Regions from separate parts of the Salinivibrio kushneri genome, predicted to be linked through region 1. Evidence: riboswitches for the same ligand, from Rfam matches in the RefSeq annotation. Region 1 holds a riboswitch; each other region holds the start of a gene.
The links. A riboswitch is a leader RNA that binds a small molecule or an ion and turns the genes downstream of it on or off. The one in region 1 is predicted to bind thiamine pyrophosphate.

Region 1 (2,263 bases):
TATCGGTGGCATTGAGTGAGCTACAACAACTGCGGGATGCTGGTATGCATATCGCACTGGATGACTTTGGCACCGGTTATAGCTCGTTGAGTTACCTTAAACAGTTACCCGTTGATTGGGTTAAACTCGACCGCAGCTTCATTCGGGATTTGGCCACCAATGCCAGTGATAAGCACTTGGTGGGTAGCGTGATTGAGTTGGCGCATGGGTTTGGTCATGGTGTGGTCGCCGAAGGGGTGGAAGAAGTCAGTCAGCAGCAGGTGCTACAGACGATTGGCTGCGACCAAGTTCAGGGTTTTTTATATGCTAAGCCGCTTACCGTGACCGACTTTGAGCACATTTTATCGCAAGGTAGGTGCGTGATGGAGCCTGCTTTCTCTCCTACCGCGCATTAAATGACGCCTCGGTGCACTAGGTTTGGCCGGCACCGAGGCCATGACTCAGAATTACTCGGTGGCTTCATGAACGGTTTCTTTGGTGTCCTCCCACACTTTTGACGAGTCTTCTTTTACCCCGTCCCAGGTGTTTGAACAGCCGGCAACAAATAAGGTGGTGATCACAAGCAATAACGATAGCTTCATAGGGACTCCTTTTTAAGCATTTTTCAAGCGCGTATCTTACTTACGTACTACTTATCCTACTTCAACCTCGTAGAAGGCTCCAGCGGCGAATAATACGCTTGCGCTTTGCCCGTGGGGTTAATATCCTGAACACAGTTAGTCGGGGAGCAAGTGATTGCTGAGACTGCGAAAGCAGGACCCGTAGAACCTGATCCAGTTAGCACTGGCGGAGGGAACTGACACGTTCAGCACACGAAGTGGCGCATTCTGGCCCGCTTTGTCTCCTTCCGCCCCTGATGATTAAGGGGCCATTATGAACCTATCTCCACCTGTTATTCTTACCATCGCCGGCTCAGACAGCGGTGGCGGTGCCGGCATTCAAGCCGATATTAAAGCGATTTCAGCCACCGGCGGTTATGCGTGCTCGGTGATCACCGCGTTGACCGCGCAAAACACCTGTGGCGTTGAGGCCGTCTCGGCGGTTGAACCTGGTTTTGTGCGCGCCCAGTTAGAGGCCGTCTTGTACGATATGCCGGTACGTGCGGTGAAAATTGGTATGCTCGCCAACCAAGCGGTTATTCGCGAAGTGGCCGCGGTGCTGGCGCGATCGCCTCACTTGCCGGTGATTTTAGATCCCGTGATGGTGGCCACCAGCGGCGATCCTTTGTTGGATGACCACGCCATGACAGCGCTGATTGAAGCGCTGATCCCACGCGCAACCGTGCTCACCCCCAACTTGCCTGAGGCGGCGCGATTAACCGGTCAGCCTGTCCCCACCTCCATTGAGCAAATGCATGCGTTAGTCCCCGCCCTACGTCGGCTAGGCTGTCCTTATGTGATGCTCAAAGGCGGCCATTTACATCGCGCCCCTGAAAGCGTGGATGTGTGGATTAGCCGAGATACTTGCCAAACCTTGAGCGCCCGTCGGGTTGAAACCGTTAATACGCACGGCACAGGCTGTTCACTGTCTGCGGCGATGGCCTCTTACTACGCGCAGGGAATGACGCCCATTGAAGCGGGGCGCGCGGCGAAACATTATCTCACTGAAGCCTTGGCGCACTGCCAGCAGTTAACGGTGGGAAGAGGCGCGGGGCCTGTGCATCATTTTTACGCCTACCCAGTCGAAGCGCGTCATCACGATGGACAAGAAGCCTCGGTTGAATAGCTCGTTTTTTCACGAATAGGGCACGTAAAGCCAGTCCGCCGCTCCTAAAGAGAAGCGGCGGACTGCTCGGGGAAGGCTAACAGCATGTGTCGCGTGTGATAAATGGTATCCGAATCACGCCGCCGACCAGTGCGGTAAACGCTCGGCAGCAATATAGAAGACGCGATCACCGGGGGCGACGTCTGTTTCAAGATTGGGGTTAAGGGTAATGCCCTCACCTTTGTCGAGACCAATTAACGTTGCATCGTATTCATGCTTTAGTTGATTGAATAAGGTGCCGACGTCCGTGGCGCTCGCATCGGTGGGGTAACGCGCGCAATACTGTGTCATCCCTTGTGCGGTGCTTAATAGTTCGTGATGTAATTGGCTGGAGCCCGGATCAACAGCGGCTTTCGCCAGCATTTCCACGGAAACAGACGGCACACACTCGGCGTGTGGGTAGTGCTGTTTTAATATTTGGCTCAGCGCGTCGTCTTGAAAGTAGGCGAGCAGATGCGCTGACGGGTTTTTATGCGCGCAAAACAAGGCCGCTGACAGG
Region 2 (2,263 bases), on a different replicon from region 1:
GCGATCTTCTTCGCGCTTATTGGTCACACCCCACTTTTTTCCATTCAGCATGAAACAAACAACGCATTCGCTTGGTCTAGTCTGAAAAGAAGGCTTGCTGAAAATAAGGACGGGCAATGCAAAAACGTTTGATACTTCTATTCTGTTTGGTTTTTCCGCTGTTTAGCCAAGCGGCTCCCAAAGCAGAGTATTGGGCGATGTGGGATGCGCATAACCCTGACAGCCAGGCGACCTTCACTCATCACAGCTGGCAAGTATTACTGGATAAGTATTTGCAACCTCAGGGGCAACACACCTTATTTAACTATGCGGCGGTCACCGAGGCTGACAAGAAGGCTCTCGATCATTATATCCGCATGCTCACCGCGCGCGACCCTCGCACGCTGACCAAAGACGAGCAATACGCGTATTGGGTCAACCTTTACAATGCGGTCACCGTGACGCTGATTTTGGAGGCCTATCCGGTCAGTTCGATCACCAAACTCGGTGGGTTATTTAGCTTTGGCCCTTGGGATGATGAAGTGGTCACGGTGGCAGGTGAGCCCCTTACCTTGAATGATATTGAGCACCGTATTTTGCGCCCGCTCTGGCAAGACCCGCGTACCCACTATGCGGTCAACTGTGCCAGTTTAGGTTGCCCAAACCTGCAACCCAAGGCCTTCCAAGCAAACGCGCTTGAGGCACAGCTCGAGCAAGCCGCCTATACCTTCATTAACAGTGATAAAGGCGTGAGTCAGCAAGGAAAAAAATGGCAACTCTCCTCAATTTATGAATGGTTTGAAGCTGACTTTGGTGGCGATAAGCAAGGCGTGATCGCTCACATAAACCAGTATCGCGATATTCCATTGCCACAAGAGGCAATATTGGAATACGACTACAACTGGGATCTTAACCAACTCGGCAACTAAAAGGCTTGGTTAACCCTAAGCCAATCAGTACAATGGCCTCGTACTCATTGGGGAGCCTCACGGCTGAGATTGCGCAATGCGCTAGACCCATCGAACCTGATCCAGCTAACACTGGCGTAGGGATTGAGACTTGATGTTGCCATCAACTTGCCTCAACACCCACGCCCAACTTAGGAGCGTGCTGTGAAAGTTTTTACCTCGGTTCTCACTCTGGTTTCTTTATCCTTGCTATCACTGGGTGCCCGTGCCGCGGACCCACTGACTGTGTATACCTATGACTCCTTTATCGCCGAATGGGGGGCAGGACCCAAAATTAAAGCGAAGTTTGAACAGCAATGCGATTGCCAACTTGAATTCGTGTCTCTCGACGATGGCGCCGCTTTGCTCAATCGCCTGCGCATTGAAGGGGAAACCACCAAAGCCGATATCGTGCTGGGTATGGATACCAATTTAATGAAAGAAGCCGAGCGTAGCGGCATTGTCGCTGAGCACGCGGTCAATACTGAGCGCCTGCAAGTGCCTGGCGGTTGGGATAACAACTACTTTATCCCTTACGATTACGGCTACTTTGCCTTTGTGTATGACACCACGCGTTTACTCGATCCGCCTAAAAGCCTCAAAGCCTTGATTGAGGAGCGTGACGACATCAGTGTGATTTACCAAGATCCGCGCGTATCAACGGTCGGCCAAGGGCTAATGCTTTGGATCCAAAAAGTATACGGCGATAATAATCAACAAGCATGGCGCGAACTGGCTGACAACACCATCACTGTGACCAAAGGCTGGACCGAAGCGTACAACATGTTCCTGAACAAAGAAGCCGACATGGTGCTCTCTTATACCACCTCGCCAGCCTATCACCTGGTTGCCGATGATGACGATCGCTTTGCCGCCGCCATGTTTGAAGAAGGCCACTACATGCAAATCGAAGTGGCCGCTAAATCAGCCTATACCGATCAACCGGAACGTGCAGACGCGTTTTTACAATTTATGCTCAGTGATGCGGCACAGTCTGTGATCCCAACCACTCAGTGGATGTATCCGGTCACCGATGTCAACCTGCCTGATGCCTTTTACACCTTGGACAAACCGCAAGAGAGCTTGCTGTATCAGCCTGATGAAGTGATGGGCAATCGCCAGCAATGGGTGCGTGACTGGCAAACCGCGCTGGTTGAATAGCCTCCATGCTCAATCCCTCTCGAACCTGGCCGGGCAGTATTGCGGCCAGCTTAGTCGTGGTTTTGATTGGCAGCGCACTCTGGGCGCTGTTCTCTCACAGCCACGACCTAGCGCTTACCGCGTTGTGGCAAGATACCTACCTGCGCCATGTCACCTACTTTAGCTTTAAGCAGGCG
Region 3 (2,263 bases), on a different replicon from region 1:
TGGTAATTTGTCGCGGGATCGCTACAATAGGCACCTATCTACAGGGGTATAGCTCCAATTGGCAGAGCAGCGGATTCCAAATCCGCGTGTTGGGGGTTCGAATCCCTCTACCCCTGCCAAATACCAAAGCATCGACATCGTCGGTGCTTTTTTTGTATGTGAATCATCAAGCTTCTAGCAACTCTGACCCTCTTCCCTTTTTCTTCCTCCTGTTCCTTATTCACCTGTCACGGTATGATGAGTTTTTACCAATCGAAAGGAGCACCCAGTGGTAAGCATATTGTGGGTAGGACTTGGTGGCGCACTAGGAGCGTCTTCGCGCTTTTTAGTTTCAGAGTGGAGCGTCGCGGTGTTTGGTCGAGGATTCCCTTACGGCACCCTCATGGTTAATGTGCTGGGCTCATTAGCGATGGGTGTCTTTTTAGCGGCGATGAGCCAAGAGCTGATTGCCCCAGTGCCTTGGCGTCAACTGATTGCGATTGGCTTTTTGGGCGCGTTCACCACCTTCTCGACCTTTTCAGTGGATACCTTGCTTCTTTTTCAACATGGTGAGACGGTGAAAGCCTTGTTAAACGTGGGTCTCAACCTTGCGTTATGCTTAGGAGCGGCCGCGATGGGGGCTTGGTTGCTAGGACGCATTACTGGGTAGGTAAAAACATGCCATTACGTCGCTTGTTGTTGCGGCGGTGATTTCTTATACTGGCGTTGAACTTGTCGGAGTGCCAATTGGCTGAGACCACGTTAAGTGGGATCCGTTGAACCTGATCTGGTTAGGACCAGCGAAGGGAACAAGAGATGCATCAGATAACAGACCGTACGCGTCTGCCAGTTTGCTCACATCTCAATTCAGCGTTTTCCGGCAAGCATTAATTCCCATAATGAACACCGGAGTAATGCTATGTCGACCCGTAAACAGGCCCGCCTTGAGGCCAAATCTTTTATCGATTCCCTCTCTGCGCAAACCTACCCTAACTCGGAAAAAGTCTATGTCGAGGGATCGCGACCCGATATTCGCGTAGGCATGCGCGAAATCCACCTTTCTCCTACTTTTGTAGGCGGGGGTAAAGATAATCCGCAGTATGAAGCCAATGAATCCATTCGGGTTTATGACACATCAGGGCCTTATACCGACCCACAGAGTGCTATCGATATTTACCAAGGCTTAGCCCCAGTACGCAAAGCCTGGATTGATGAACGTGCCGATACAGAGTTCCTTGATGCAGTGAGCTCAGACTATGCAAAGACTCGCCTTAGTGATGAAACCTTGGATGATCTTCGCTTTAGTGCCTTACCGTCTATCCGTCGGGCGAAACCTAACCAGTGTGTGACCCAACTTCACTACGCACGCCAAGGCATTATCACCCCAGAGATGGAATTTATCGCTATTCGGGAAAATATGGGTCGCCAGCAGTATCGTGAAGATCAACTAAACCGCCAGCACCCAGGAGAAAGCTTTGGCGCGCATTTACCCTCGAATATCACTCCCGAATTTGTGCGCCAAGAGGTCGCTGAAGGGCGTGCGATTATTCCTGCCAACATTAACCACCCAGAAGCGGAGCCGATGATCATTGGGCGTAACTTTCTGGTGAAAGTGAATGCCAATATTGGTAACTCGGCGGTGAGCTCCTCCATTGAAGAAGAAACCGAAAAGTTGGTGTGGGCGACCCGTTGGGGCGCGGATACGGTGATGGATTTATCGACCGGACGCAATATCCACGAAACCCGCGAGTGGATTTTACGTAATAGCCCAGTTCCGATTGGCACTGTGCCTATGTATCAGGCGCTTGAGAAAGTGAATGGCATTGCCGAAGACCTGACTTGGGAAGTGATGCGCGATACCTTAATAGAGCAAGCCGAGCAAGGGGTCGATTATTTTACCATTCACGCTGGGGTGCGTTTGCACTACGTGCCCATGACCGCCAATCGCGTGACCGGGATTGTCTCGCGTGGTGGGTCGATTATCGCCAAATGGTGCTTGGCGCATCATCAAGAAAGCTTCCTCTATACCCATTTTCGTGAAATCTGCGAGATTTGTGCCGCCTATGATGTATCGCTGTCACTAGGCGATGGGTTGCGTCCCGGCTCAGTGGCTGACGCGAACGACGAAGCGCAATTCAGTGAGCTACGTACTCTGGGCGAGCTTACCAAGGTGGCATGGGAATACGATGTGCAGGTGATGATTGAAGGCCCCGGCCATGTGCCTATGCACATGATCAAAGAGAACATGGACGAGCAGCTCACCCATTGCCATGAAGCGCCTTTT

Region 2: it holds a riboswitch for thiamine pyrophosphate, as region 1 does, so the genes downstream of both, thiB (thiamine ABC transporter substrate binding subunit) here and thiD (bifunctional hydroxymethylpyrimidine kinase/phosphomethylpyrimidine kinase) in region 1, are expected to answer to the same signal.
Region 3: it holds a riboswitch for thiamine pyrophosphate, as region 1 does, so the genes downstream of both, thiC (phosphomethylpyrimidine synthase ThiC) here and thiD (bifunctional hydroxymethylpyrimidine kinase/phosphomethylpyrimidine kinase) in region 1, are expected to answer to the same signal.

Annotation. Positions count from the first base shown of each region.
Region 1 is NZ_CP114589.1:328,094-330,356, reverse strand. It holds gene N8M53_RS14365 (putative bifunctional diguanylate cyclase/phosphodiesterase) at 1-395, shown strand, start outside; gene N8M53_RS14360 (entericidin EcnAB) at 447-581, opposite strand; TPP riboswitch at 712-812, shown strand; gene thiD (bifunctional hydroxymethylpyrimidine kinase/phosphomethylpyrimidine kinase) at 874-1,725, shown strand; gene N8M53_RS14350 (potassium channel family protein) at 1,840-2,263, opposite strand, start outside.
Region 2 is NZ_CP114588.1:2,436,312-2,438,574, forward strand. It holds gene N8M53_RS11195 (DUF547 domain-containing protein) at 117-908, shown strand; TPP riboswitch at 947-1,048, shown strand; gene thiB (thiamine ABC transporter substrate binding subunit) at 1,092-2,087, shown strand; gene thiP (thiamine/thiamine pyrophosphate ABC transporter permease) at 2,093-2,263, shown strand, end outside.
Region 3 is NZ_CP114588.1:27,956-30,218, forward strand. It holds tRNA gene N8M53_RS00125 (tRNA-Trp) at 43-119, shown strand; gene crcB (fluoride efflux transporter CrcB) at 269-649, shown strand; TPP riboswitch at 706-805, shown strand; gene thiC (phosphomethylpyrimidine synthase ThiC) at 899-2,263, shown strand, end outside.